Regions from separate parts of the Mycobacterium sp. RTGN6 genome, predicted to be linked through region 2. Evidence: riboswitches for the same ligand, from Rfam matches in the RefSeq annotation. Region 2 holds a riboswitch; the other holds the start of a gene.

The links. Region 2 has a riboswitch for cobalamin ahead of SLQ33_RS05820 (iron ABC transporter permease). Riboswitches for the same ligand answer to the same signal wherever they lie in the genome.
Region 1: it holds a riboswitch for cobalamin, as region 2 does, so the genes downstream of both, SLQ33_RS15970 (CbtB domain-containing protein) here and SLQ33_RS05820 (iron ABC transporter permease) in region 2, are expected to answer to the same signal.

Annotation. Positions count from the first base shown of each region.
Region 1 is NZ_JAPZKZ010000006.1:102,931-107,970, reverse strand. It holds gene SLQ33_RS15985 (serine hydrolase) at 1-1,090, shown strand, start outside; gene SLQ33_RS15980 (histidine phosphatase family protein) at 1,100-1,651, opposite strand; gene SLQ33_RS15975 (CbtA family protein) at 1,648-2,460, opposite strand; gene SLQ33_RS15970 (CbtB domain-containing protein) at 2,482-2,658, opposite strand; cobalamin riboswitch at 2,650-2,831, opposite strand; gene clpC1 (ATP-dependent protease ATP-binding subunit ClpC) at 2,904-5,040, opposite strand, start outside.
Region 2 is NZ_JAPZKZ010000002.1:315,836-320,875, reverse strand. It holds gene SLQ33_RS05830 (ABC transporter substrate-binding protein) at 1-623, opposite strand, end outside; gene SLQ33_RS05825 (ABC transporter ATP-binding protein) at 620-1,459, opposite strand; gene SLQ33_RS05820 (iron ABC transporter permease) at 1,456-2,562, opposite strand; cobalamin riboswitch at 2,706-2,827, opposite strand; gene SLQ33_RS05815 (ABC-F family ATP-binding cassette domain-containing protein) at 2,932-4,587, shown strand; gene SLQ33_RS05810 (phospholipase D-like domain-containing protein) at 4,732-5,040, opposite strand, start outside.

The DNA.
Region 1 (5,040 bases), on a different contig from region 2:
CGCCATGGACCGGCTGTGGTGGGACCGCCCCGTCACGGTGACGGGCATCGACGTCGGCGCGGGTGCGGCCACGCTGCACGTGCTGAACTCCTACTCGGTCGCCCAGGACATCGTGTTGCGTACCAACGACGCCGGGCTGGTCGACCGTTTCGCGGTCAATCTGACGAAGCCGCGCGTGGCCCGGTGGCAGGACGTCGACGCGGAGTTGACCAAGTCGGGCGCGCGCTACTCGTATGCGGCTTCGAAGGTGAACGACGGCAAGTGCACCACCGTCGCGGGAAGCAACATCGACGAATCGCTGCCACTGGCGTCGATCTTCAAGCTCTACGTGTTGCTTGCCGTCGCCGACGCCGTGAACGCGGGCACGCTGAGTTGGACCGACCGGCTGACGATCACCAAGGAAGCCAAGGCCGTCGGCTCTGCCGGTTTCGACGAACTTCAGCCCGGCGCAAGGGTATCCGTGCGGGAAGCCGCACAGCAGATGATCTCGGCGAGCGACAACATGGCCACCGATCTGCTGATCGACCGGCTGGGCCCCGGCGCCGTCGAGCGCGCGTTGGCGGCGGCCCGGCATCACGACCCGGCCGCCATGACGCCCTTCCCCACCGCGCACGAGTTGTTCTCGGTCGGCTGGGGCAAGCCGGATGTGCGCGAACAATGGAAGCAGGCGTCCCCGCAGGTACGCGCCCAACTGCTCGAACAGACGAATTCGCGTCCCTACGAACCAGATCCGGAGCGCACCCACACCCCGGCCTCGCCATATGAGGCCGAGTGGTACGGGAGCGCCGCCGACATCTGCCGCGTGCACGCCGCGCTACAGGCCGCCGCGACGGGTCCCGCCGCACCGGTGCGGGACATCCTCTCCGCGATCCCCGGCATCGAACTCGACAAGTCGAAGTGGCCCTACATCGCCGCCAAGGGCGGAAACCTGCCGGGCGACTTGACCTTTAGTTGGTACGCCGAGGACCGCACCGGCCAGCCGTGGGTCGTCAGCTTCCAATTGAACTGGCCCGCCTATCGCAGCCAGACCGCCGCGTCGTGGCTACTCTCGATCGCGACGCAGTCCTTCGGCCTGCTACCCGCGCGCTGATGGCGCGCGTCATCCCGTGGAGCGCAGCGTCCACGCGTGCCCGCGCAGATGCATCACCGTCCGGCTCGCCGGACTCACGTCGATGCGCCAGAACGACTTCGGCGGCGCGTCGAGCGCGACCAGAACGGACGCCCGGATCACGGCCGGGTGCGTGACGGCGACGATCCGGCCGCGCCGCGTCCCGAGCGAGTCCATCCAGCGCCGGACCCGGACGATCAAACCGACGACGGACTCGCCACCGTGCGGAGCGGCTGCGGGGTCGGTCAACCAGATCGCCAGCTCGGCGGGTGGCACTCCACCAAGCACGTTGCCGCGCCACGTGGCGCAGTCGAGGTCGGCCAGCGCGTCGTCGACCTCGGCGCGCACCCCGAGCAGTTCCGCGGTCTGACGGGTTCGCTTCTCGGGTCCGCACACCGCGGCATCGATCGGTCCTAGCTCGACCGTGGCGTCGAGCTGTCGCTGCCCCAGCGCGTTGAGCGGCTCGTCGATGGGAAATCGTCCGGCTGCGATCGCGTCGGTCATGCCATGTGACACGAAAGTCAGCCGGACGACGTCACTCACGTGGTGAGACTCGCCCCAACGGCGTCACGCCGCTTCCCGCCCAGCAGACGCGAGACCAGTGCTGCGAACACCAATCCGATTGTCGCCCAAATGATCAGCTGTGTCGCGAAGGTGTACAACCGGAATTCGTACATGTCGACCGCCGAGAACCCCGGGAACACGATCACCCCTGCATCGCTGACGATGGGCCCGGGGGTTTCGTCGATCGTGGGCAGGATCAGCATCACGACGAACACGGCAACCAGATACGCCGCGCCGCCGACCAGGGTCGCATTCCAGGCGCCCAGCTTCGGGGCCAGCTGGCGGCCGAGGTACACCGCGGCGACCATGAACAGTGCCGAGAGCCCAACCATCAGTAGGTAGAGCAGAGTCCGCTGCGTGATGGTCTCGTCGAGACTGGTCGCAGGCGGATTCGGCGGATACTTCAGCGCTGGCACGATCCACAGTGAGATCAGCATGCCGCCAGCAACCAGCACGGACACCACCCGCGCCGACACGTTGCCCACGCGTCCGTAGGCGACCGCGAAGACGACGGCGAACAGCGCGCCCATGGCGACGCTGAACAGCAGCACCCCGAAGCCCATGCCGACGGTGGATTGGATTCCGCGGGTGAACAATTCGCCACCCTCCTCGCCGTGGCTGTGGCCACCCGCGGCGACGTCCATCGCTTCGTGCGCGGCAGATGTGCCGTCCTCGAAGTCGATCGCCCGGCCGATTACCGGCTCGAGGAAGATCTTCGCGAAGACGAAGGCGAACAGCCCTGCAAGGGCGCCGGCCAGAATGCCGCGCCCGATGATCTGCTTTTCCATTGTCTCGTCAGCTCCAGGCGCTCAGTGGCAGGGGAAGCCGAGGAGATGGCGGGCGTCATGTACGAACTCGTGGATGTACATGTTGTCGCCGAACACCGACGTCGCGCCCTGATCGACACCGACGAAGTAGAGCAGCACTAGCGCGAGGAACGCCGTCAACGACAGCCAAAGCGCGGCCTTGCTCGCGGAGAAGTCCAGCGCGCGTACAGCGCCCTTCTGAGCCTCTGAAGAAGTCATGTCGATCGTCCTTTCGGGATTTCGCGTCCCGTAGTGGGTGACGGACGTCGGGTCTGACTTTCACAGTGGCGCGACCGCTCTGGACTTGCACCAGATTCCTCTGTCCGTCGAGTACAGCAGCATCCTAAACCTTCGGGCAGCCAATCAGGTGCGGCCAACGCAAAGGGCCCCCGACAGAAGTCGGGAGCCCTTGCGTGTGGTGAGCGTTACTCGGCGGCGGTAGCCGTAGCTGCGCCACCCGCACCGGCGCCGGCCAGGTCGGGCTCGGCGTCGACGACTGGCCTGCGAGCCCCGACGAACGTGAAGACCGCGTCCTCGATGTTTCCGCTCTCGCCGTCCCAGTTGTCGACGTCGACCGTGACGAGCTGACCCGGTCCGACCTCGTCGAACAGGATCTTCTCGCTCAACTGGTCTTCGATCTCGCGCTGGATGGTGCGCCGCAACGGGCGAGCACCCAGCACCGGGTCGAAGCCGCGCTTGGCCAGCAAGGCCTTCGCCTTGTCGGTCAGCTCCATGGTCATGTCCTTGGCCTTGAGCTGCTTCTCGACCCGGCCGATCATCAGATCGACCATCAGGATGATCTCTTCCCTTGTCAGCTGGTGGAAGACGATGATGTCGTCGATACGGTTGAGGAACTCGGGGCGGAAGTGCTTCTTCAGCTCGTCGTTGACCTTCTGCTTCATCCGCTCGTAGTTGTTCTCGCCGCCGCCCTGGGTGAAGCCGAGGCCCACCGCCTTGCTGATGTCGGACGTGCCAAGGTTCGACGTGAAGATCAGCACGGTGTTCTTGAAGTCGACCGTGCGGCCCTGACCGTCGGTGAGCCGACCATCCTCGAGGACCTGCAGGAGGCTGTTGTAGATCTCCTGGTGGGCCTTCTCGATTTCGTCGAACAGCACGACGCTGAACGGCTTGCGGCGCACCTTCTCAGTGAGCTGGCCGCCCTCCTCGTAGCCGACGTAGCCCGGAGGGGCACCGAACAGCCGCGACGCGGTGAAGCGGTCGTGGAACTCGCCCATGTCGATCTGGATGAGCGCGTCGTCGTCGCCGAACAGGAACTCGGCAAGCGCCTTGGACAACTCGGTCTTACCGACACCGGACGGGCCGGCGAAGATGAACGAGCCCGACGGACGCTTCGGATCCTTCAGTCCGGCGCGGGTACGCCGGATGGCCTTGGACACCGCCTTGACGGCGTCCTCCTGGCCGATGATCCGCTTGTGCAGCTCGTCCTCCATGCGCAGCAGGCGCGTGGTCTCGGCTTCGGTCAGCTTGAATACGGGGATGCCGGTCCAGTTGCCGAGCACCTCGGCGATCTGCTCGTCGTCCACCTCGGCGACGACATCGAGATCACCTGAGCGCCACTGCTTCTCACGCTCGGCGCGCTGAGCGACGAGGGTCTTCTCGCGATCGCGCAGGCTGGCTGCCTTCTCGAAGTCCTGCGCGTCGATCGCGGACTCCTTCTCCCGGCGCGCGTCGGCGATCTTCTCGTCGAACTCGCGCAGGTCTGGCGGAGCGGTCATCCGGCGGATGCGCATCCGGGCGCCTGCCTCGTCGATGAGGTCGATGGCCTTGTCCGGAAGGAACCGGTCGTTGATGTAGCGGTCGGCCAGCGTGGCCGCTGCGGCGATCGCACCGTCGGTGATCGAGACGCGGTGGTGCGCCTCGTACCGGTCGCGCAGACCCTTGAGGATCTCGATGGTGTGCTCGACCGTCGGCTCACCCACCTGCACCGGCTGGAACCGGCGCTCCAGGGCGGCGTCCTTCTCGATGTACTTGCGGTACTCGTCGAGGGTGGTGGCGCCGATCGTTTGAAGTTCACCACGAGCGAGCTTCGGTTTCAGGATCGACGCAGCGTCGATCGCGCCCTCGGCTGCTCCCGCGCCGACGAGCGTGTGCAGCTCGTCGATGAACAGGATGATGTCGCCGCGGGTGTTGATCTCCTTGAGCACCTTCTTCAGGCGCTCCTCGAAGTCACCGCGGTAGCGGCTGCCTGCCACCAACGAACCAAGGTCGAGGGTGTAGAGCTGCTTGTCCTTCAGTGTCTCCGGGACGTCGCCGTGCACGATGGCCTGCGCCAGGCCCTCGACGACGGCGGTCTTGCCGACGCCGGGCTCGCCGATCAGCACCGGGTTGTTCTTGGTGCGGCGGCTCAACACCTGCATGACCCGCTCGATTTCCTTCTCGCGGCCGATGACGGGGTCGAGCTTGCCCTCCATGGCGGCGGCGGTCAGGTTGCGGCCGAACTGGTCGAGCACCAGCGAAGTGGACGGGTTGCCCGCCTCGCCGCCGCGGCCGCCGGTGCCGGCTTCCGCGGTTTCCTTGCCCTGGTAGCCACTCAGCAGCTGG
Region 2 (5,040 bases):
GGGACCCCGAACACGTCGGCAATCGCGCGTACGTCGCCGAACCACTCGTCGACGGTGGCCGGGGCGAGCGTGTCGTCGACGCGCCTGCATGATTCGGACAGGACGTAGCTGGGGACTCCGAGTTCGGCCAGCCCGTCGGGATTGATGCCCCCGGCATCGAAGCCGTAGTTCCAGCCGGCGAAGACGAAGTCCGGCGCAACCCCGATCAGGGGCTCGAGGCTGAAGTAATCCGGGCCAAGGGACTTCACGGCGGCGTAGTCGTCAGTGAACGCCGCGAGCCGCAACCGCTCACCTGCCCCGGCGTAGCCGGCCATCCGATCCGTCAGGCCCAGCGCGAACATCAGCTCGATCATGTTGTCGTCGTTGACCACTGCGCGTTCCGGCGCCTTGTCGAAGGTCACCGGCTCACCACACGACGACACGGTCACCGGATAGTGCTCGGACGGGGTGGCGGCGGCCGGCCAGCTGAAGTCCGCGGTGACCGGTGGGAGATCGGCGAACGCCGTGGCACCCCCGGCGGACCGGTCGGGCTCGGCCGCCACGTCGTCCGACGGGTCGGACGCACAGCCGGCGACGGCGAGCACGGCGGCGAGTGACAGGCACGCTGAGCGGAATCGGGTCATGGGCAGTACTCCTGGGTTGGGGTGAGGGATCCGACGTCGCCGGCCGGCGACGTCGGGTCGTCCGGAGCGGACAGCAGCAGCCGCAGCGCTCCGGTGCGTGGATTGCGGACGTGGTCGACGTGCACGCCGAACACCGGGTGCACCACCTCGTCGATGAGCACCTCGCTCGGGCGCCCGGCCACGACGACGGCGCCGGCCTGAAGGACGACGATCTCATCGCAGAATTCGGCGGCGAGATTGAAGTCGTGCAGGGCGGCGAGTGTGGTGATCCCGAGCCCACGCACCAGCCGCAGCAGTTCGAACTGGTGGCGAACGTCGAGGTGATTGGTCGGCTCGTCGAGCACGAGCACCTGCCCGTCCTGCGCCAGCGCGCGAGCCAGTAGCACCCGCTGCTTCTCGCCGCCGGACAGCGTGGGCCAGGCTCGGTCGGCGAGGTCGGCGGCGCCGACGGTGGCCAGCGCATCCGCGGCGGCAGTGCGGTCCGCCGACGAGGTACCACCCAGCGTGCCCTGGTAGGGGATTCGCCCGAGCATCACCATGTCCGCGACACTGAGTTCGACGTCGACCGGAGCCTCCTGCGCCACGACCGCCAGCGTGCGGGCGAACGCCTTCGCACTCATCGAGGAGGCGCGAACACCCCCAAGGCTGACCTCGCCACGCTCAGGCCGCAGCACGCGGTAGATCGCCTTGAGTAGCGAGGACTTTCCGCTGCCATTCGGGCCGACGAGCCCGACGAATCGGCCCGGCCCGACGTCGATGCTGAGCCCGTCGATGAGAAGTCGCCCGCCGACCCGTACGGCGACGTCACGGACCTCGAGACCGGTGGGGGGCGTCATCGCAACTGGTCCGTTCGGCTGTCTCTGCGCGACATCAGGAACAGGAACACTGGACCGCCGATGATCGCGGTAAGAATGCCGACGGGAATCTCCTGTGGGCTGGCCAGCGTCCGCGCGGCCAGATCGACCCACACCATGAACACCGCCCCAAACAGGGCGCTGGCCATGAGGACTCGTCGGTGCAGTCCGCCGACCAGTAGGCGCACGATGTGAGGAACCACCAGCCCGACGAACCCAACCGCCCCGGACACGGCGACCATCACCGCGGTGAGCGCGGCCGTCGCCGCGAACAGTTCCAGCCGCACCCGTGCCACCGGCACGCCGAACGTGATGGCAGCCTCATCGCCGGCCAGTAGCGCGTCCATGGCGCGGGCCCTGGCGATCAGCCATACCAGCACGAGGGCGAGCACGATGGCGGGGATGAGGAGCGCCGACCACCGGGCCCGCCCGAAGCTGCCCAGTAACCAGAACAGCACCTGTTGCGCGCCGCGCGGATTACCCTGGAAGACAAGATAACTGGTGAGCGCCGACAGCACGTAGCCGGCGACCACGCCGGTGAGCACCAGCCGCAGCGGGTTCAGTCCACCGCCGCGCCGGGCCACGACGTACACCACGGCCATCGACAAGCAGGCGGTCGCGAACGCCGCGCCGCTGAGCCCCAGGGCGCCCAGGCCCATCGCGCTGCCATACACGATGACGACAGCCGCACCGATCGAGGCGCCCGAGGAAACCCCGAGCACGTACGGGTCGGCGATCGGGTTGCGCACCAGCGCCTGAACCGCGACACCGACCACGCTCAGGCCCGCCCCGACGAGTGCGGCGAGCACGACGCGCGGAAACCGCAGGTCCCAGACGATCTGAACGAGATTCGACGCCGCGGCGCTGTCCGACGATCCCAGCGACTTCGCCCAGATCACCTCGACGACCGTTGCGGCCGGGACGCGCACCGAACCGATTCCCACCCCGATGACCATCGAGACGATTCCGAACGCGATGAGGACGAGCATCAGCGCGCCGAACCACGCCGACGGCAGCAGTCCAGCCGATGGCGATCGTGACGTGGATGGGAGGCGGCGGCGCCCGAAGGCCACCGCCAGGTTCATTCTCGGGTCAGCCGGGCGTCACGGCGAATGTCGAAGGGCGCCTGTGGTGAGGCGTTGAGTCTTCGCGTGCTGAGGGCGTGCGCGTGCACCAGCGGTCTCCGTTCCGGGGTTTCCTCGCCCCGTCATACCGGTCCGCGGCGGTGCAGTGTCCTGACTCCCGGATCGCCGCTCGCCCCGACCTTCCAGCCCGAGGGCCGTGGTCACGCGTGGGGTCTACTCCCCGGTCACAGTGGCGGGACCGTGCCGGAATCACACCGGCTTCCTGGCCCCGTCGCGGATGAACGTGCACAGCGTAGCGCTAGTGGGTCAGGGATGGAGCCTGAGCCACCCGCTGGCGTATAGGCCGGTCGCGCAGGAGACGATGAAACCATGACCGCAACGCTCGTCGCGAAGAACGTGGCCGGCGGATTCGCCCATCGCACCCTCTTCGAGGGGCTCGACGTGACCGTCGCACCGGGCGACGTGATCGGAGTCGTCGGCGCCAACGGCGCCGGCAAGAGCACCCTGCTGCGGATCCTCGCTGGAGATCTCGAGCCGCTCGACGGTGTGGTCAGCGTCGCCCCGGCCGACGCATTCGTTGGGTGGCTGCCGCAGGAACACGAGCGGATACCCGGGGAGACCGTCGCCACCTATATCGCGCGCCGTGCAGGATGCACCGAAGCGACGCAGGCCATGGAGGCAGCCGCGGCGGCGTTGGCAGATCCGGGCCACAGCCCGGCGGAGGCCGACGCCTACTCGGCGGCCCTGGATCACTGGCTCGCCACTGGTGCTGCCGATCTCGACGAACGGTTGCCCGCAGTTCTGGCCGACCTGGGGCTCGACGTCGACGCGCTGCGCCCGGAGTCGACCCCGATGACCGCATTGTCGGGTGGGCAGGCGGCGCGGGTGGGATTGGCCGCACTCTTGGTGTCGCGGTTCGACATCGTCTTGCTCGACGAGCCCACCAACGATCTCGACCTCGACGGACTCGTCCGGCTCGAGCAGTTCGTCAGCGAACTTCGTGGTGGAGTGGTGCTGGTGAGCCACGATCGAGAGTTCTTGGCCCGCACCGTGACCCGCGTTCTCGAACTGGACCTGGCCCAGAACACCACCACCGTCTTTGGCGGCGGATACGAGAGCTATCTGGAAGAGCGTGAGGTCGGTCGCCGACACAGGCGTGAGCAGTACGACGAGTTCGCCGAGAAGAAGGCCGACCTCGTGGCGCGCGCACGCATCCAGCGGGAGTGGTCGAGCCAAGGTGTCCGCAACGCGATGCGCAAGGCTCCCGACAACGACAAGATCCGGCGACGCGCGGCCACCGAGTCCAGCGAGAAGCAGGCGCAGAAGGTCCGTCAGATGGAAAGCCGGATCGCCCGCATGGAAGAGGTCGTCGAACCCCGCAAGGAATGGACGCTCGAGTTCACCATCGGAGCCGCGCCGCGGTCGAGTACGGTCGTCGCGACGCTCGACAATGCCGTTGTGCGACAAGGCGAATTCGTCCTGGGACCGGTGTCGCTACAGGTCGACGCCGGAGAGCGCATCGGCATCACCGGCCCCAATGGGGCAGGAAAGTCGACATTGCTGCGGCTGCTCCTAGGTCGCCAGCAGCCCGATGAAGGCCGCGCGAGTCTTGGCGCCAACGTTGCCATCGGCGAGATCGACCAGGCCCGTGCGGATTTCATTGGCTCCGGGAGGCTCGTCGATTGCTTCGAGCAGCGTGTGCCGTCCTGGTCGACCGCCGACGTGCGAACCCTGCTCGCAAAGTTCGGCCTGCGCGCCGACCATGTGGAGCGCGCGGTCGACGACCTCTCGCCCGGTGAGCGAACCCGCGCCGGCCTCGCCTTGCTGCAGGCACGAGGAACCAACGTGCTTGTTCTCGACGAGCCGACTAACCATCTCGACCTCGCCGCCATCGAGCAGCTCGAGCAGGCGCTCGACACCTATGACGGTGCGCTCTTGCTGGTGACACATGACCGCCGGATGTTGCAGAACGTTCGGCTGGATCGTTCGTGGCTGGTCGACAACGGTCGCGTCGCCGAGTTGTAGCCGGAGAGCCGTCGTCGCTCGCAAGAGGCGGTACCGCCTTTGTCACTGTGACCAAGAACTGGCCATGGGCCGCGTCGTCACGCCCTCTGTAGGTATTGATGTCGCGCGGTTGAGCGAACTGATTCTCGAGGCGGGACAGGGGTGTCAATCGTCGTAGTAGTCATGCCACGCGATACGCACCATGCCCTCTGGGGGAGCAGCGTCGTCTGGAGCGATTCTGACGTCCGGGTCGGGCTGGATATAGCCGCTGGCGCGGTGGTTCCAGTCGTAGTCGAACGCCCGCTGGTAGTAGCTTGCGATCTCTTCGTCATAGATGATCAGCCCGGCATCGCGGTTGCGGAGCACTCCGTCGAACGACCAGTTCGCGCTGCTGACGAGCACGATCTCTTGATCGACGATGATGCCCTTGTTGTGAACGGTGCTCTGCGTCTTGATAACTGACTGGTCGACGCC